Regions from separate parts of the Psychrobacillus sp. NPDC093180 genome, predicted to be linked through region 1. Evidence: riboswitches for the same ligand, from Rfam matches in the RefSeq annotation. Region 1 holds a riboswitch; each other region holds the start of a gene.
The links. A riboswitch is a leader RNA that binds a small molecule or an ion and turns the genes downstream of it on or off. The one in region 1 is predicted to bind lysine.
Positions count from the first base shown of each region.

Region 1 (6,958 bases):
GGTGGTTATACAGATGTAAAAAAAGAATTAACGGAGAAAATGACGGAGGCAGCAGAAAACTTAGAATTCGAACGTGCAAAAGAGTATAGAGACCAAATATCTAATATTGAAATGGTGATGGAGAAACAAAAAATTACGATCAACGATTTTACGAGCCGCGATATATTTGGTTATGCTGTTGATAAAGGCTGGATGTGTGTCCAAGTATTTTTTATCCGACAAGGAAAACTAATCGAACGAGATGTATCGCTTTTTCCTTTATATCGTGATCCGGAAGAAGAGTTTTTAACGTTTTTAGGTCAGTTTTATGCAAAGCCAGAGCATATTAAACCTAAAGAGGTGTTCGTTCCTCATGATACAGATGTCCATTTAGCTTCTGAATTGTTAGAGATGAAAGTGTTCACTCCTCAAAAAGGCTTGAAAAAAAACTTAGTAGATCTTGCGAAGAAAAATGCTGTACTGGCCTTAAGTGAGAAGTTCCAGCTGATTGAAAGACAAGAAGAGCGTACGATAGGAGCAGTGGAGGAATTAGGTAATGTAATGGGGATTGCCACTCCAAACCGAATTGAAGCATTTGATAATTCTCATATACATGGAACCGACGCTGTTTCAGCGATGGTTGTCTTTGTAGATGGCAAAGCATATAAAAAGGACTATCGAAAATATAAGACGAGAACTGCTGCCAAACATGATGATTACGGAGCGATGCGAGAGGTCATTCGCAGAAGATACACACGAGTATTGAAAGAAAATTTACCTTTACCAGATCTCATTATTATCGATGGAGGAAAAGGACAAATAGAAGCTGCTCGAGAAATTTTAGAGGATGAGTTAGGCTTGGAAATTCCTATTGCTGGACTTGCAAAAGATGGCAAGCACCAAACTTCGCAGCTACTATATGGAAATCCTATTGATATAATTCCAATGAAGCGGACGAGTGAAGGATTTTATTTGTTACAGCGTATTCAAGACGAAGTACACCGCTTTGCTATTACATTCCATCGCCAACAAAGAGGGAAACATACAATCGCTTCTTCTTTAGATGGTATTGAAGGAATAGGTCCGAAACGAAAAAAAGCACTATTAAAGCATTTCGGATCAATCAAGAAAATGCAGGTAGCGACGAAGGAAGAATTTATAGAAGCAGGGCTTTCTAGAAAGCTAGCAGAGACAATGGTGGAACATTTTCAGAAAAAGTAATTGTCTTCTGAATTTTCTTGTGTTATGGTTGATACAATTTAATATTCACTATCATGAAGTGAAGATAGAGGTGCAAACTGACAAGAGTACTTAGCGGGAGGATGAAAAGATCCGTCAATCGCTAAAGGAAAGGGTCATTTGCCGAAACCTAGTATAGCTTTTCCTGTTCTAGGTTGGTTCTGCATTGAAGAAATGTAGGATTGTCAGAATTCAGTATTCTGGAGGGCTATCTCACATGGACATTATTTGACCGTGTATGAGACAATGCTTTTCACAATATGTGGAAAGCATTTTTTAATCCTTACAGATAAACAAGGGAGAGAATATCCATGAGTAAAATTGTGATGAAATTCGGTGGTACTTCTGTAGCAACTACAGAAAAAATTGCGAGCGTAGCAAACAGAATCAGTAAAGAGAAAGAAAAAGGACATGATATTGTTGTAGTCGTATCAGCAATGGGCAAAGCAACAGATGAGTTGGTAAATTTAGCGAATGAAATAACAGAAAATCCATCTAAACGCGAAATGGACATGCTACTCTCGACTGGTGAACAAGTGACTATGTCATTACTAGCGATCCAATTAAATGCACTAGGTCTAGACGCCGTTTCTCTAACTGGTTGGCAAGCAGGCCTCGTGACAGATAATGTACATAAAAATGCAAGAGTAGAGAAAATGGATGGCTCTAAAATAAGCGACTTATTGAAAGAAGATAAGATCGTAATTGTTGCTGGCTTTCAAGGGGTTTCAAATAATGGAGAAATCACAACTCTGGGAAGAGGTGGGTCAGATACAACCGCAGTTGCCATTGCAGTAACGATTGAAGCGGATGTATGTGATATTTATACAGATGTAGAAGGGGTATATACATCGGACCCAAGATACGTTACAAATGCTAGAAAGCTAGAACAATTAGAATACGATGAAATGCTTGAGCTTGCTAATCTAGGTGCTGGAGTACTTCATCCAAGAGCAGTCGAATTTGCAAAAAACTATAAAATACCATTAAGAGTACGTTCAAGCTCTTCAGAAAATGAAGGAACAATTTTAAAGGAGGAAGTAGATGTGGAAAATAATTTAGTAGTACGTGGGGTAGCATTTGAATCGGATATAGTGCGATTAACAATTGAGTATGATGTACCATTTAATGGTTCACTAGCATCCATTTTTACGACTCTTGCAGAAAATCATATTAATGTTGATATTATTGTACAATCCATTGTAGATGGTGTTAGACCTGCTGTTTCATTCTCTATCAAAAAAGAGTCGTTAGCAGAAGCAATTACGGTTCTTGAAACCCACAAAAAAACGCTCGGCTTTACATTTGCGGACTTTGAGGTAGGCTTAGCGAAAGTTTCCATCGTTGGTTCAGGAATGGTCTCCAATCCGGGAGTTGCCGCGCAAATGTTTGATCGACTTCGAAAAGAAAATATTCCGGTGAAGATGGTAAGTACATCCGAGATAAAAGTTTCTGTTGTTGTCCCTCAAGACGAGATGATTCAAGCAGCCAATGCCCTGCACGATGAATTCGATTTGGCGATCAAGCAATAACTGATCAGGCAACCAGGAGGGTAAGGGTCGTGACATTGTTACGACCCTTGTTTGCTTTGCTTGGAGTGTCCGCTCGGATTCAAAGAGTCGCTATTAATTTCGTCTCGAACATGACAAAATCATTAACGTCTCACTTCAAGTAAACTTGTTATATGAAAAATTGGTTGCGTTCATCTGTATTTTGGTTGCCCTTGTGCTAATTTGGTTGCTCTCAGTATAGAAATGGTTGCTTTCAACTGCAGTTTAGTTGCCCTTAGCCATTTTCAGGGATTATTTATTCAGCGACTACGAAATTTTAGCGTTTAACACGGTAGATTCTTGCGAGAAGATTCGTCGCTCGCCCGCAGAAAGCGAAGCGCCGTCAGTTTTAACCATGTATTCACATTTAAAAAGAAAAGCATTGGATGGCTTGATAGCCATTCAATGCTTATTTAGTAACTTTTACATCCCATTTTACTTGAAAGGAAACAGTTCCGTTTTTATTTGGTTCTTCGTCGTAGCATTCTGTTAAATAACCGCCAATTTTCTGTTGTTGCTCGGCTAAAAAGCCTGCTTCTAATCGGTGGCTTCTTATTTTTCCACTTTGAGGTAAATTGAACGTATGTAAGGTATAAAATGCAGAGTCTTTTGTTGTTTTCTCTAACTCTAGTGTTCCCCAACCTGCTTGTTGAAAGAATGTAATGGCTTCTTCCATCGAGTAAAGTGGAAACTTGCGAGCAAGATCTTTTCCAGCCCAATATAAAATATCTTTTTCATGTTTTCCGAGAATAGAAGCAAGCACGTGGTCTCTTAGTAATTCATATCCAAAGGAAGTTACATGTGAATGTTCCTTATCATTCAAGTAGCAACCCTTCTTTCAAAAAGTGAGTATCATTTGTCCTCGTCTATTTTATCATAAATAATTTCTTGGTGGTAATGGAATAGTTTGTGAAAAAATAAACGAATTATTATTCAAAAATGAATCAAGAAGATTATTGAAAAGTCTAAAGATGCCTTGACGCTCTAAAATGATGAGAGTACAATAGATATGTCATAAATTCGTAACATGATGATGTGAACCACGTATAAAAACTACTCTATTAGAATAGTTTTATGCAGAGCAAATGTAAATTTGAGGGGGGTAACTGTTTTGTCGAAAGATCGCGAATTTTATTGGCGCCGCTTACATTCTCTATTAGGAATAATTCCAGTTGGATTATTTGTGGCGCAGCATTTAGTAGTAAATCATTTTGCTACTAGAGGAGAAGAGGCTTTTAATAAAGCATCTGGTTTTATGGGAAGTCTTCCGTTTGTTATTTTATTGGAGATTTTCATCATTTATTTACCATTAATGTTCCATGCTTTTTACGGTATATATATTGCGTTTACCGCAAAAAACAATCCACAGAGATACGGGACGCTACGAAACTATTTATTTATTTTACAAAGAATTACTGGAATTTTTCTTGTTGTTTTCATCGCATGGCATGTTTTTGAGACAAGGTTTCAAGCAGCGATTGGTGCGAAAGAAGTTAATTTTAACATGATGGCTGAGATTTTATCAAATCCATGGATGTTAGGCTTCTATATCGTAGGGGTTATTTCTGCAACATTCCATTTAGCTAACGGTATTTGGTCATTCTTAGTTAGTTGGGGAATTACACAATCACCACAATCACAACGAATTGCTACATATGTAACATTAGTAATCTTCTTAGCGTTATCTGTAGTTGGTGTACAAGCTCTTCTAGCATTTGTATAAGAACTTTTTACACATTCAACTACCATAAAATCGAGGAGTGAGAATAGCATGGCAAAAAGTAAACTTATTGTTGTCGGCGGTGGTCTAGCTGGATTAATGGCAACAATGAAAGCAGCCGAAGATGGCACGCACGTAGATCTATTTTCATTAGTTCCTGTAAAACGCTCACACTCTGTTTGTGCACAAGGCGGTATTAACGGGGCTGTAAATACAAAAGGGGAAGGGGATTCACCGGCAGTACACTTAGATGATACTGTATATGGTGGAGACTTCCTAGCAAACCAGAGACCAGTAAAAGCAATGACTGATGCTGCTCCTGGAATTATTAGCTTATTTGACCGTATGGGTGTTATGTTCAACCGTACGCCAGAAGGTTTATTAGATTTCCGTCGTTTCGGTGGTACATTAATGCACCGCACAGCATTCTCTGGTGCAACGACTGGTCAACAATTACTATATGCTTTAGACGAGCAAGTGCGTCGTTTTGAAGTAGATGGTCTAGTTACGAAGTTCGAAGGATGGGAATTCCTTGGAATTATAAAAGATAGCGAAGGGGTTTGTCGCGGTATTAAAGCACAGAACCTTCAAACAATGGAAATCCGTGCATTCCGCGGAGATGCTGTTATTATGGCAACTGGTGGCCCTGGAATTATTTTCGGAAAAACGACTAACTCTATTATCAATACTGGTTCTGCAGCTTCTATCGTTTATCAACAAGGTGCTTACTATGCAAATGGAGAATTTATTCAAATTCACCCAACTGCAATCCCTGGGGACGATAAACTACGCTTAATGTCAGAATCTGCACGTGGAGAAGGTGGACGTATTTGGACATACAAAGACGGAAAACCTTGGTACTTCCTAGAAGAAAAATATCCTGCATACGGTAACCTAGTGCCACGTGATATTGCAACACGTGAAATTTTCGACGTATGTGTTAACCAAAAACTTGGTATTAACGGGGAAAACATGGTTTACCTGGATCTTTCACATAAAGATCCACACGAACTGGACATTAAACTAGGTGGAATTATCGAAATCTATGAGAAGTTCACTGGTGATGACCCTCGTAAAGTTCCGATGAAGATTTTCCCTGCTGTTCACTATTCAATGGGTGGACTTTGGGTAGATGAAGATCAAATGACGAATATTCCAGGTCTATTTGCTGCAGGTGAATGTGATTATTCTCAACATGGTGCGAACCGTCTAGGAGCAAACTCTCTACTATCAGCTGTATTCGGCGGAAGCGTTGCTGGACCAAATGCAGTTAATTACATGAGTAAATTAAAAACTCATGCGATCGATATGGACGACTCCATTTTCGAAGCTGAAGTGAAACTTGAGCAAGAAAAATGGGATAAGACGCTTGCGATGAAAGGTACAGAAAATGCTTACTTAATTCATAAAGAATTAGGTGAGTGGATGACTGACAACGTAACGGTAGTACGTTACAATGATAAATTAGAAGAAACAGACAAAAAAATCCAAGAATTGCTTGAACGATATGAAAATATTAACATGGATGATACACAACAATGGTCTAACCAAGGTGCATCTTTTACTCGCCAGTTGAAAAATATGCTTGTGTTAGCTCGTGTAATTACACTAGGTGCTCTTCAACGTAATGAAAGCCGTGGAGCTCATTACAAACCTGAATTTCCTGAGCGTAATGATGAAGAGTTCATGAAAACAACTATGGCAAAATTTGATCCAGCAACTGGAGCTCCAGTTATCCATTATGAAGAAATCGATGTATCGCTTGTTGCACCTCGTAAACGTGATTATTCTACGAAGGGAGAAAATTAATCATGGTAACAGCAACTGAAACTAAAAAAGTTCAAATTGAAATTTTTCGTCAAGATACTCCGGAATCTACTCCATATTGGGAAAAATTCGAAGTGAATTATCGCCCTAATATGAACGTTATTTCTGCCCTAATGGAAATTCGTCGAAATCCTGTCAATGCTGACGGGAAAGCGACTACACCAGTAGCGTGGGATATGAGTTGTTTAGAAGAAGTGTGTGGAGCTTGTTCGATGGTTATCAACGGAAAACCACGTCAATCTTGTTCTGCATTAATCGATCAACTGGTTCAACCGATTAAACTAGCGCCAATGAAAACATTCCCTGTTGTTCGTGATCTACAAGTAGACAGAACTCGTATGTTTGATTCATTGAAAAAAGTTAAAGCTTGGGTTCCTATCGATGGATCTTATGATCTTGGTGAAGGACCACGTATGCCAGAACGTAAACGTCAATGGGCATATGAATTATCTAAATGTATGACTTGTGGTGTTTGTTTGGAAGCTTGTCCAAACGTAAATAGTGGTGCATCTTTCATGGGACCAGCTCCACTATCACAAGTACGTTTATTTAATGCACATCCAACTGGTTCGATGAACAAAGATGAACGCTTAAATGCTATTATGGGAGATGGAGGCCTTGCAAACTGCGGTAACGCACAAAA
Region 1 covers NZ_JBIVOJ010000001.1:203,720-210,677, forward strand. Annotated here, with positions in the region: gene uvrC (excinuclease ABC subunit UvrC) at 1-1,200, shown strand, start outside; lysine riboswitch at 1,258-1,437, shown strand; gene ACIP9W_RS01060 (aspartate kinase) at 1,530-2,750, shown strand; gene ACIP9W_RS01065 (YslB family protein) at 3,178-3,591, opposite strand; gene ACIP9W_RS01070 (succinate dehydrogenase cytochrome b558 subunit) at 3,880-4,491, shown strand; gene sdhA (succinate dehydrogenase flavoprotein subunit) at 4,540-6,297, shown strand; gene sdhB (succinate dehydrogenase iron-sulfur subunit) at 6,300-6,958, shown strand, end outside.

Region 2 (6,958 bases), on a different contig from region 1:
ATCAATATATTTAAAAATGCTGGTATTGAAGTGACAATGGAAGAAGCAAGAGAACCAATGGGAATGCTGAAAATCGATCATATTCGAGCGATGTTATCTATGCCTAGAGTAACTCAGTTATGGGAAGAAAAATACGGAAGATTATTTAATGAACAAGATGTAGAAAGCTTATATGCAGAATTTGAATCTGCATTAATGGCTTCATTGTCAGAGTACACATCTCCAATTCCTGGCGTAGTAGCTACCATGGAGTTATTAAAAAATCAAGGATTAAAAATTGGATTCACAACTGGATATACAAATAAGATGATGGACGTCGTTGTATCGAGTGCTTCCCAAAAAGGCTACAATCCCGATTTTTATGTCACACCTGATGATACAAAATCTATAGGAAGACCATATCCGTACAGGCGACACTATTTCAGATATTAAAGAAGGTGTTAATGCCGGCGTTTGGTCTGTTGGTGTCATTGTGGGAAGCTCTGAAATGGGATTAAACTTGGATGAATATAATGCTTTATCAGAATCTAAAAAAGAAATGGCTATTGATAAAACAGCAACCTCTTTTAGAGAAAATGGAGCAGACTTTACGATAGAAACAATGAGTGAACTTCCTAAGTTAATAGATCGTATTAATAATTATATTTCTGTAGGTAAAAGACCTGGATTAAGATAAATGAGAAGAAGGAAAAAGGTGTAGCAAATGCTCTGATAAGAAATAGAGCGTATGCTACACCTTTTTAGCGTAAAGAGGTTATATAAGTTTGGGGCTATTCTTATAGAGGAACTAAATAATGGAAAGCCAATCACATGATCAGCATACTATAAACACAACCTCGAAAAAAGAAGCGTGCATATAGTGTGTAACGAATCAAATACCTTAAAAAGGCCACTTGGAAATCAGTCGATAAAATGAATGGTGGGCTGATCGATTGGTCAATTACTGTTAAAGAAGCAATTAATTCTACCTATTAAGCAATATAATCTTCCTTAGGTATGTCAGTGGCTGTACCTTTGCTATAATACTTACCTTTTGTATAAACTGCTAAAACTACTGTAAGTATAGCTGCTAAAATTGCTGCAAAAAATGCTGCAGTGCTTTGCAAAAATGATCCCATATATCCTAATGCAGCTATCGTTCCTAACGCACTGGAGATTAATAGAGAAACGACGCCAACAGGATTCCATTTATATAAAAACTCGTGTCGAGCTTCATAGTAACCTGGTCCAATTTTCAATAGCTTTTTCACAATCATTGCATCCGTAACTAATATAGCAGCCCAAGCGAGTAAAAAGACTCCTTGGAATGTCATTGCTGTATCTAGATGATCAACAATGCCACCTAGCATTAAGCCGATAGCAACTAATCCTGATACAACTACCCAAAAGCGTCTACCTGGTGTAAATTTAAAAATGTTCTCGAAGAAATTAGCTAGTGATAAGGAACTACTATATATATTGGTAACATTTATACGTAGTTGCGTTAACATGGTAAATAAAACGCCGCCGATGCCTAAAAGCAGAACAATATAAACTCCTGGATTTGGTTCACCTAAACGAACACCAAACCATATACCGAGACCTCCCATTACACCGAAACAGAAAATTTGTGGTATAAACCCAATCATAAAAGAACCAAATTTAATGTCTTTTGGCTTAAGGAATCGTGCATAATCGGAAGAAATTAAGGCTGTTAAACCCATTATCCCATGTTGCATTCCGATACATAGAAGTAAAGCTTGTCCACCCATTTGAACACCTTCTGGCATATAAGTCCAAAAAGCCCCTTCAAAAACGGAAGGTTTGTAAAATGATATAGTAATGGCAGTCACCAAGAAAACAACAAAAATTGGCAATGACCACTTTTGTAATTTATCGAGTTGCTTGACTCCAAACCAATTTAGTGGAATTACAATTAATCCGAAGAAAATGATTAGTGCCCATTCTGGTATGATGGGGAAGAAGGTGTGAACTGCGGAAACTAAAATTAGGCCTTCAAATGCACAGTACATGATGAAGTTTGTTGCATAAATGAATGAGGTTAACGATGCACCTATGTAACCAAAACCTCCACCCCTAGATAATAAGTTGACGTTCATACCGGATTTTGCTGAAAGATATGTGATGAACGTTCCGAGTATACCAGCAACAATTATCGCATATATGGAGGATATGATGGCATTGATGGCTCCGAATTGAAGTGCCATAACGCTTCCCATTTGAAAATAAAAAATGGCCGTTGCTATCCCAAAAGTGATGTTAGTTATACTAAACCAACCCGCTTTTCTCTGATCTCTTGGCACTCTGTCTAATGAATAATCATCTTTCATTTCTTCTGACACTTTGTGATCTGCGACTTGGACAGATCCCATAATATCAACTCCCTTTTTGTATAATTTTATGAATATTAAACTTCCATTTTATTGTAAAAAGATTCGTTCACCAATTCATCCATTTTCCATTATATCAATAAAGGCAATATTTTATCAAATCTAGTGTTTTTAAGGGCATATGAAATATGATTTTTTTGGAAGTTTAAAAAGTCATTATGAATAGCTGGTTGACACATATCTGATGTTGTTGTAGACTATGAAACATAAATTAATTAAATATGACCTCACTTGATAAGTGGGGTAGAGGCGCGATATTTATTAGTCCTTAGCGGAGTTTGAGAAGCAATGATGCTAGGGAGAAGGAAATGTCGCCGAAGTTTGTAAATATTTCTCCGTATTACATGCTGGGTCTGCAGTGAACAACTGCAGGACTGTCCACTTTAAACGTCCCGGTTTATTGTGGTGTGCTATCTCATTTGGGTAAAGTAGAGGATTTAGGGCAACTATACAAATTGCGACCTGAGTTCATCTCAGGTCTTTTTTATAGGTTGTCCTTTTTTATTGTTTTCAAACATAAACTAAAAATAAAAGGGGAGAAATACAAGTGAAAAATAAATTTCTATTACTAACAATGTTCGTATCAATCTTATTACTTTTAGCAGCATGTGGAACGGATAACACAGAAAAAGCAGGTTCAGGCGCGTCAACTCAAGAAAGCGATACATTTACAATCGGTTTAGAAGCTGGATACCCACCATTTAACTGGACACAAATGGACGATTCTAACGGTGGAGTGAAACTTCAAGGCAACTCAGAATATGCAGGTGGATACGATGTAGAAATGGCTAAGAAAATTGCAGAAGGCTTAGGCAAAGAATTGGTCATTGTTAAAACAGAATGGGATGGTTTAGTTCCTGCTTTAACATCAGGTAAAATTGATGCAATAATGGCAGGTATGTCTCCTACAAAGGAACGCAAAGCCACAATCGACTTCTCTGATAACTACTATACATCTAATTTTGTAATGGTTGTAAAAAAAGGTGGACCTTATGAGAATGCTACATCCATTCAAGATTTTAAAGGGGCAAAAGTGACTGGGCAGCTAAACACTTCCCATTACGGTGTGATCGATCAAATTGACGGTGTAAAAAAACAAACTGCTATGGATAATTTTCCAGCAATGCGCGTTGCATTAGAGTCAGGTAAAATCGATGGTTATGTATCCGAGCGCCCTGAAGGAATTAGTGCTTCTTCTGCAAATGAAAACTTTGTAATGGTTGAATTTACAGAAGGATTCAAGGCATCGGAAGAAGAAACGGCAGTTGCAGTAGGGCTTACAAAAGATAGTGAACTAACAGAAAAAATTAATGAGATCTTAGCAAAAATCTCAGAAGAAGAACGTCAAGAAATTATGGATAATGCGATAAAAAATCAACCAGCTGCAGAATAATGACGAAACATATCGGCTGCAATTTTATTGCAGTCGTTTTTTACGCTTAAAAGGAGGAATATGATGAGTTTCGAGTGGGTAGTATCAATCGTTTCCGATAACTGGCCGATGTTCCTTCGGGGAGCAGGAATTACTTTATTAATTTCTATAATCGGTACAATAATCGGTTCAGTTATCGGTTTATTAGCAGGAGTTATACGCACAATTCCGCTGCCTGAAAGAGCAGCAAAACGAATATTACTAAAGGTAGTAAATATAATCCTTTCTGTATATATTGAATTTTTCCGTGGAACACCAATGATTGTACAGGCAATGGTTATTTATTACGGATCCATGCTAGCTTTTAATATTGATATGAATGCCCTAGTGGCAGCTGTTTTCATTGTATCGATAAATACAGGAGCTTATATGGCAGAAATTGTACGTGGTGGAGTCATTTCTATTGAAAAAGGGCAATTCGAAGCTGCTCAAGCAATCGGGATGAATCATATACAAACAATGCTCCATGTAGTTTTACCACAAGTCATTCGTAATATATTACCGGCAACGGGTAACCAATTTATCATTAATATTAAAGATACATCTGTACTAAACGTCATTAGTGTATCGGAGTTATTTTTCCAAACAAAATCGATTGCAGGAAACAACTTCCGTTATTTTGAATCGTTTTTCGTGGCATGTGTGTTGTACTTTGTTATGACCTATACAGTAACACTAATTCTACGTTATTTTGAAAGAAAACTAGATGGACCTGAAAACTACAGCATGATTGGTCAGCCAGCGCAAGTAACTTTAACGAATACAAAAGAAAGCTAAGAAGGAGGAGCAATAATGGAAAAAGTAGTTGATATACAACATTTAAGCAAATCCTTTGGAGCACGTGAAGTACTAAAAGACATTGATTTCTCTGTTAAAAAAGGGGAAGTGGTCAGTATAATCGGTTCTTCTGGATCAGGTAAATCCACGCTTCTTCGTTGTATTAATCTTTTAGAAAAACCAAGTGGCGGTCAAATTATTTATAACGGTGAAAATATTTTAGACGACAAACATGATATACATGCATATCGCACAAAGTTGGGGATGGTTTTCCAACAATTTAACTTGTTTAATAATCATAATGTGTTGAGCAACTGTGTCGTTGGACAAATAAAAGTGCTAAAACGTTCTAAAGAAGAAGCAGAAAAAATAGCGATGAAGTATTTAAAAGTTGTTGGGATGGATCAATACGTAAATGCAAAAGCAAGCCAGCTATCAGGAGGGCAAAAGCAACGTGTGGCAATCGCCCGTGCACTTTCAATGGAACCAGACGTAATGTTATTTGATGAACCAACATCGGCTCTAGATCCTGAGATGGTTGGAGAGGTTCTGAAGGTCATGAAGGAGCTTGCGGAGTCAGGTCTTACGATGTTAATCGTTACACACGAAATGGAGTTCGCAAAAGAAGTTTCAGACCGTGTTGTATTTATGGATAAAGGGGTTATTGCAGAAGAAGGTAGCCCAGAGCAAATTTTCAATAACCCAATTCAAGAACGTACGAGAGAGTTCTTAAAACGTACGTTAAAATAAAACAAAGGACATCCATTTATGTTAAAACGTGAATGGATGTTTTTGCTTTATGCAGTAAGATATTATATTGCTATGAGTTGGCAGTATAGAGGAAACTGTTCGGTAGTCATCGGCGTCTCACTCCAAGTAAACTTGTTTTATGAAAAATGGTTGCTCTCAGGGGTAATTTGGTTGCTTTCAGACTAGACTAGTTGCTCTCAGACAAGAACTGGTTGCTTTCCTCAGCTGTTTGGTTGCTCTTAGCCATTTATTGGATTTACAAACGCTAAATACTATTTATAATTTTGTTTTTAGCAAGTCGTTCATACATAAAAAAGAATTTACCATTGATTTTTGCTGCAGGCGTCGACTCCTGCCAGATGAGGGAGCAAAATGAGACATTCCAAGGACGCCCTAAGCGGAGGGAATGGCTCATCGCTCACCCGGCGGAAAGCGTACGACTGCAGTGAAAATCTAGCGGACAACTTCATCAATTACCTACCTCGTAGTTTTCCTAACCATGAAGTATCTCAATATACAACTATAGAACTACCTAGATTTTTATTAAGTAAATTAATAAAACATAATTGAAATTTCCCCTAATCTACTTCATTATTAATAATAGACAGTCTTTTGTGATGCATTTGTACAAAAGAAATATGCTCAACGAAGGAAGAAACTTGTGAGAGAAGAGAATATTACTCGTATAAATTTAGATGGGAAAGAATTAATATTAATCGGAACCGCGCACGTATCAAGACAAAGTGCAGAACAAGTAAAAGAAGTAATTGAGGCAGAAAAACCAGACTCAGTATGCATAGAGCTAGACGAACAGCGATATCAATCCGTGATGGAAGGAAGCAAATGGAAAGATACAGATATTTTTAAAGTTATCAAAGAAAAGAAAGCTACATTGCTTTTGATGAATTTAGCAATATCTTCTTTCCAAAACCGTTTAGCCAAGCAATTCAAGATAAAACCAGGTCAGGAAATGATTCAAGGGATTGAATCAGCGAAAGAAAATGGAGCAGAGCTAGTGCTTGCAGACCGAAATATTCAAATAACCTTTTCTCGTATTTGGCATAATCTCGGGTTTATGGGAAAAGCAAAACTGCTTAACGGAGTAATCTTTAGTATTTTTAGCAAGGAAACTATTTCGGAGGAAGAACTAGAAAAGATGAAAACGCAAGACACACTAAATGCAGTGCTTGCTGAATTTACTGAGTCTTTTCCAAAGCTAAAAACTCCATTAATTGACGAAAGAGATCAATATCTTGCACAAAAAATTAAAGATGCACCAGGCAAGAAGGTAGTAGCCGTTTTAGGTGCAGCGCATGTTCCTGGTATTACGAAAGAGATTCACAAGGAACATGATTTAGAAAAACTTACAGAAATCCCTCCAAAGTCAATTGTTCCGAAGATTTTAGGTTGGGCAATACCAGCTCTACTCGTTGCTTTAGTTGTGTATACTTTTATAGCAAATCCGACTGCTGGCTTTGATCAAGCGTTAAGCTGGATTCTTTGGACTGGAAGTTTTGCTGCTATTGGGGCTGCGGTTGCACTCGGGCATCCGCTCGCAATCTTATCGGCTTTCATCGTAGCTCCAATCACTACATTACACCCTCTAATA
Region 2 covers NZ_JBIVOJ010000015.1:59,161-66,118, forward strand. Annotated here, with positions in the region: partial or broken gene phnX (phosphonoacetaldehyde hydrolase) at 1-676, shown strand, start outside; gene ACIP9W_RS19225 (purine-cytosine permease family protein) at 972-2,372, opposite strand; lysine riboswitch at 2,627-2,811, shown strand; gene ACIP9W_RS19230 (transporter substrate-binding domain-containing protein) at 2,938-3,783, shown strand; gene ACIP9W_RS19235 (amino acid ABC transporter permease) at 3,847-4,599, shown strand; gene ACIP9W_RS19240 (amino acid ABC transporter ATP-binding protein) at 4,615-5,349, shown strand; gene ACIP9W_RS19245 (TraB/GumN family protein) at 6,011-6,958, shown strand, end outside.
Region 2: linked by a shared signal. The riboswitch ahead of ACIP9W_RS19230 (transporter substrate-binding domain-containing protein) and the one ahead of ACIP9W_RS01060 (aspartate kinase) in region 1 are both predicted to bind lysine.

Region 3 (6,958 bases), on a different contig from region 1:
TTCTTTTCTAAATTCAATTACCTTTTTTAATGGTGCATCCATTTCTGCTGGAATAACCTTTTCATCTGTTAAAATGTCGATAATATCATCATAACCACCTGGATCACGCATAATAAAACCGTCAATCATTGAATTTCCTACATCAATAATGGATTCGATGATATTTTGTCCTACGCGCTCTAAAGCTAATTTAGATTGTTCATCTGAGTGCCAATCTACTTTACCTTCGATCAGTGTTATTAACTTGTTCATGTGTGCAATTGTCTCAGCTATTTTTTTTCGATCTACAAAATACATTGGAAAGCCTCCTGAGTCATGTTCAGTTGATATATACCTCTTTTCTATAGTACCATAATTCGTAGTTAGGAAGGAGTGTCACCAAATGGAGCGATTTTTTTTATACGATGATGTGGAAGATACAAAAACGAGATTCGTTGGTTTTACAGGAGATTCCCAAAGATATGATTTAGCGATCTTACAAAGCTCTCGTTTTTTTGGTAAAGTGCTTGTAATGGATATCCAATACGGTAGAGCAGCAATACTGGGACCAGATGATTTAGAAGAACCAGGCTATTTAGAGCATGTCTATAATAGAACAGAAGTAGAAGCGGAAGAATTAAGAGATTACTTAAGAGAATTACTAAACTGAGAAATTACTTTTTAAGAGAGGTAGAAGGTGGCAATACACTTTCTTCCTCTCTTTTCTATAATTTTATGGTTATCGATTGTCTGTAACTCCCTTGAACCACAGCTTTCCAACTAAAGCGGCCATTTTTCCAACTAACAGCAGTAAAATTCCAACTAACACCTCAAAAATTCCAACTAAATTCGCAAATTTTCCAACTAAAACTCTTTCTTACCCAAGAAAAAACCTAGAACAAGATCATAAATGATCCTGCTCTAGGTTTTCTTGTATGGTTTCATCCACTACTTTTACTTTTACTTTCGGGGCAACTCCCGTTTTTTTGATAAGAAAATAAGCACAGCCGAAATTACAATACTCATACAAATAATCTTTCATCGTACTTATTTTCGTATCGAAGGTCGCTTTATGATTTCGATCTTCAAAAAATCCTTTTAGACGAAGCTGACCATATCCCCAGTCCCCCATTATATAGTCATACTTTGAGAGAATTTCACTATAGCGATCCAAAAAAGCTTCTTCTTTATATGCATCTCGGTAATTTTCTATAATTTCATATGTAAAACCTTCTGCAACAATCATTCCATCACCATCCATTAGCTATTTTGAGTAGCTAGAAGTTCCTCACCTTGTGCTTGTTTTTGTTTCGCTGCAGCATTTACTTGCTCGTCAGCATGATAACTACTTCTTACAAGTGGTCCAGCTTCACAATGTGAGAAACCTTTGCTCATTGCAATTTTGCGTAACTCTCCAAACTCAGCAGGTGAATAATATTTTAACACAGGTAAATGCTTTTTCGTAGGTTGCAAGTATTGACCAATCGTCATAATATCTACATTGTTAGCGCGAAGATCGTCCATTACTTCTAAAATCTCTTCATGAGTTTCCCCTAGACCTAACATTAAGGAAGATTTCGTTGGGATAGTTGGTTGCATTTCTTTTGCTCGACGTAGTAGTTCAAGTGAGCGATCGTATTTAGCTCTAGCTCGAACTCTTGGAGTTAAACGACGCACCGTTTCAATATTATGGTTCAAAATATCTGGTTTTGCATCCATAATATTTTGGATATTTTGTTCAATTCCTCCCATATCAGAAGGCAATACTTCAATTGTTGTAAACGGATTTTTACGACGGATTGCACGAATAGTTTCTGCAAAGACCTCTGAACCGCCATCTTTTAAATCGTCACGAGCTACCGCTGTCACTACTACATGTTTTAGATTCATGATAACAACAGAATCTGCAACACGTTCTGGTTCTGCTAAATCTAGTTCATTTGGTAGACCTGTTTTAACCGCACAGAAACGACAAGCACGAGTACAAACTGCTCCTAAAATCATAAAAGTAGCAGTTCTTCGAGAACCCCAACATTCATGTATATTCGGACATCTTGCCTCTTCACAAACTGTATGTAAATTATTTTCGCGCATTAATTTTTTTAGACCTTTATAGTCTTCATTCGTATTAAGCTTTATTTTTAACCAATCTGGTTTGCGTTGATGCTCTGATTTCGTTGGTTTACACGATGTCATTCATACCTACTCCATTCTTCATAAACTGACTACACTGTTGTCAATGTACCATATTATTAGAATTCAAACAACCTTCTGAACTAACTCTTCAGAGCCAAAATGGATTATTAATTTGCTTCCATTTCCTTCTTACTTTTTGCATTCCAAACAACAAACAATACAATAAGAATACCTATAACCGAAACAAGTCCTATTAAAATGGAATCTGTTAAACCAAGAACTAAATAGCCTATCGCCGCTATAATAGCACTAATAATCGCATATGGTAATTGCGTCATAACATGATCGATTACATTAACCCCAGCTCCAGTAGCTGACATGATGGTTGTATCCGAAATCGGTGAACAATGATCTCCAAATACTGCTCCGGCTAGAACCGCTGCAAGTACTGGCAACAATAACTCTGGTTCTATCGCCATAATAATACTAGCACCAATTGGCAATAAAATACCAAATGAACCCCAAGAAGATCCAGTAGCAAATGCCATAAATGCCGTTAATACAAAGAGCAATGCTGGAATAACGCCGACCGGAATATTATTATCCGTTACAAGGTTAGCTAAAAATACACCTGTTTCTAATGCATTGATCAAGAAGGATAAAGACCATGCAAAAATTAAAATAAATATAGCAGGAAGCATGGAACGAATCCCTGTCACGATAGCTTTCCACACTAAATTAACGCTCGCTTCTGGATTAGTATTAAATTGTCGCACATACAGGGCAATAGCCAAAATCGTCGCTACCAATCCCCCAATAAATAAAGAAAATGGCACATCGGTATTTTCAAAAATAACAAATAAATTTAACTGATAACCAGAAAGGCTATAGCCTGTCCAAAACATGGCAAATAACGTCACTACAATTAACGATACAATCGGCAACACTAAATCCAATACTTTACCATAATTATTTTCCGGGAAATTTCCTTGTAGATTTCCTGGGTTTGGTTTAGACGAATCAAAAAGCTCCCCAGTTTCTATCGCTTTCTTCTCGTGCTTTTTCATTTCCATTAAGTCAAAGTCTGTCCATGCTAGGAAAAAAACAATCGCTAAAGTCGCAAGCACATAAAAATTCATAGGTGCCATTAACACAAATGCCTCAAGTGGCGTATAAGCAGTTACTGCATGCGTTGCAAAAATAACTCCTAACTGACTGATTAAAAACGCACCCCAACTTGAAACGGGTGACACTACACAAACAGGAGCAGAAGTAGAATCGATAAAATAAGAAAGCTTCGCACGTGAAATGCGATGCGAATCAGTAATAGGTCTGGCAATTTGACCAACTGCTAACGCATTAAAATAATCATCTACAAATATGAGTATCCCTAAAAAAGCTGTTAATAATTTCGAGCCACGGCGAGTTTTAATTTTTTTAATCGCCCATGCCGCAAATGCTGTACTACCGCCTGATAAACTTACAAACGCTGTCACAACACCAAGCATTAATATAAAAAGCAAAATATAAATATTATAAGCATTTAACCCTTCTTCCCAAAAAGAAGTTCTAAATGATTCCCATAATAATAGCAACGAATCCACTGGAGCAAAATTTTCTACCAGAAGCGCTGCAGATACAATTCCAACCCCTAAAGATAAAATAACTCGCTTCGTTACAAGCACCATAATGATTGCAAGTAACGGTGGCAATAAAGAAAAAATCGTATTTTCCAAAACCTATTCCTCCTCAAAAATATAAAAAGCCAACCTACATATGTATATAGGTTGGCTTCCACTATTGAATTTAAGCATAAAAACGATTATTTACCATCTGTAGCTCACCATTTATATTTTCATATAAATGACAGTGTTATTCTTTTTTAGAATAACCCCAACTAAATATCGTTTGACGGACTATATTTAGCTTCGGCAAAACTTCCTTTCGTATACGATCATAAGCGTCATCTTCCTGTATAGTACTATTAAGCTCTGCAGCCTCTACCTATTATATTCATTTTCTCTATTGTAACAGTTGTTTCTGTTTTCTCTGGAATTTTTATTTTTCAGGTAACGGAATCGGCACCTCAACAGACGGAGCAGCAGAACCATCTCCTCCAGTATAAATATGTGGCACTTGCCCTTGCACTAATCCCATGGCTACGGGAATCTTTTGTTCGACAACACTCATTTTACTAGCAAGCGGTACAATAACTTGGACATTTACTTTAATATGAATACTCACTTCTACATACGCATTATTAATACCAAAGTTTTCGATAGTCGGTACAACAGTAGATTGAACATTTCCAATCACATGAAACCGAATAGGAATTTTAGGTCCTAAATTACCGATTAGCGGTATATTCGTTGCCTGCCCCATCGGCACAAAAAATACAACTCCGCCTTGATCTTCCATCGTTGTTTTATCGTATTCAATATCATCTAGATAAGGTAAACTCGATAGATTTCCCTTTTCTGCTTGTTCTAGATGGGCTTGCACCAAACTGTTCGTATCCGATAAGACACGATTAATAATTTCTGTATTAAATTTCGTCGTTACCATATTGGTGCTACCATTTGTTGATGGTACTTCCTCGATAATATCGTTTACATCTAAAACGTTCGCTGTCCTTGAGTTAATTGCTTTACTAATAACCATTGATGCGATTTTATTGGTTTGTACTTCCGCATAATCCAGATAAGTTGGAGTCAATTGGTTGTTAACGAAATAAAATACGCCTGCAACTGATAAGATAAATAACATTATTAGTATAGCTAGTTTTCGCTGAGCAGAAAAAAAAGGAAAACGCTTTTTTTTACGATAGAATAGCAAAAAATCCCCCTTATTACTATTATGTAATAAGAAGGATTATTATGCTTGACTCAGTAACTGATTGCCGTACCACTTAACTACATCACGTATTAACTCCGGCATATAGTATTCTTTCGTTGCAAATTTAAAGGAAGGAAAAAAATAACCAAATGTGAACATATCAAGTGTCGCCAATGTATACACTTTTTCAAGTAACAATCGTTCATCACCAATAAATACATCCCCATGCTCATCTTCCATCAATTGCTCGAAAATAATAGCCCCTAAGTATTTGCCTCTAAACCCGAGCCCCTTTACCTCTAAGTGTGGCCATTTCTCATTTTTAGATTGCTCCACAATTTCCAATAATTCCGCTCCTGTTAATGTGATAACACATGGATTTATCGGATGTGGCAAACATCGATGTAAGTCGCTAGCACTAATAGGACCAATCTGTAAGTCTGTTAAAAATATCCCAGCAGGAAACATCGCACAATCAGCTTTCGTAAAGGTAAGCAAAGCATTACCGAAAAATCTAGACATATCGGAAGGACCGAACCAATCTTTGTGCAAAAAGGTCTCATTCTGAAGAACAGCTTCAGAAAGTTCCTCGTTACCAAGAGCTTCCCACTTTTTCAGTTGCAGATCAAGATCTTTCGGCTTTGCTAAAGTATCTGTGGCATACAGCATGGCTTGCTTCGATATGATTGTTTTTGTCTCATGATCAAAATCGATTGTCACATGCCCAACATATGCACCATACTTACCTGCAGCAGCTTGTAAAGTGTTACCTATCATTTTGCCTTCTTCAAAGAAATGATGCGTATGGGATCCTAAAATAAGATCGATTTCTGGTATCTTCTCTGTCATGATCTCATCCTGTGACACGCCTAAATGAGATAAACAAACAAGCACATCCACGTCTTTTTCTATTTCCTTACAAACTTCTTTCAATCGATCAAGCGGCGGTTGAATATGCCAGCCTAATTGCTCATAGTACAATCCAAAATCTGCGGTCGCTGCTACAATACCGATCCGAATACCCGTCGGTGTCACATGAATTTTATAAGGAAGCACCCACGAAGGAATATTTCCGCTTAAATCAGTAAAATTGGACACAATAACTTCGAAGTTGGCAGCTTCATACAATGTGTTTAAATCATCATGACTAAGCGTAATTCCTTCATTATTACCAATGGTGACATAATCATAACCCGCTTCATTCAGTAATTGGATGTTTCCTTTCCCCAATGTTCCTTCAGTAAAAACATTGGAACGATCTATATGATCTCCGATATCGAGTGTTAAATAGGAGTCAGTCGGTCCATGGCTTTTATGACGCTCCGAGAGAAACTGATGAATCATCGGCCAATTTTCTAAATGGCTATGCAAATCATTTGTGTGATAAATATGGATTGTTTCTCTCACCTTTCATACACCTCTTCTATTTGATCAAATACGCCTCGCTTGCGCAGAGAGCAAGGCTAAATAAAGTTATTAAAACAACCCATCAATAATAGAGCGTACACCTAATAATAACAGCACAATTCTAAGTGCCAAAACAAGTGAATCTGAATTTAGTTTTTTATTTAACTTGGCACCGATTTTCGCACCAATATATGCAGCTGGAACAACTGGTATTGTATAAAGCCAAGGCACATTACCAAGTGAAATATGTGTTGCCGAGTTTACTATCGCCGATAAAAACACCATAAACATGGATGTTCCAACCGCGACATGCGGAGGAAACAAGAATAATAAGATCATGGCAGGTACGATAATTGAACCTCCACCGATCCCAAATAAACCAGATGCAAATCCAACACCAAATGTTAATACCAAAGCAAACCATATAGGATATCCATATACATACGTATCTTTTTCGTCCTTAAACGTTCGCTTCTTCCCATTTTCCACAAACCATCTCACTGGCTTCAAATGATCACGCACAAGTAAAAGGGTAGATAAAACAATAAGTAAAATACCAAAATACAAATTAAATGACGGTAAATCCAATCCCTTATTCACC
Region 3 covers NZ_JBIVOJ010000006.1:35,272-42,229, forward strand. Annotated here, with positions in the region: gene ACIP9W_RS10225 (DUF86 domain-containing protein) at 1-297, opposite strand, end outside; gene ACIP9W_RS10230 (DUF3055 domain-containing protein) at 383-649, shown strand; gene ACIP9W_RS10235 (YutD family protein) at 884-1,225, opposite strand; gene lipA (lipoyl synthase) at 1,240-2,175, opposite strand; gene ACIP9W_RS10245 (Na+/H+ antiporter NhaC family protein) at 2,283-3,851, opposite strand; lysine riboswitch at 3,944-4,126, opposite strand; gene yunB (sporulation protein YunB) at 4,174-4,950, opposite strand; gene ACIP9W_RS10255 (bifunctional metallophosphatase/5'-nucleotidase) at 4,990-6,357, opposite strand; gene ACIP9W_RS10260 (sulfite exporter TauE/SafE family protein) at 6,427-6,958, opposite strand, start outside.
Region 3: linked by a shared signal. The riboswitch ahead of ACIP9W_RS10245 (Na+/H+ antiporter NhaC family protein) and the one ahead of ACIP9W_RS01060 (aspartate kinase) in region 1 are both predicted to bind lysine.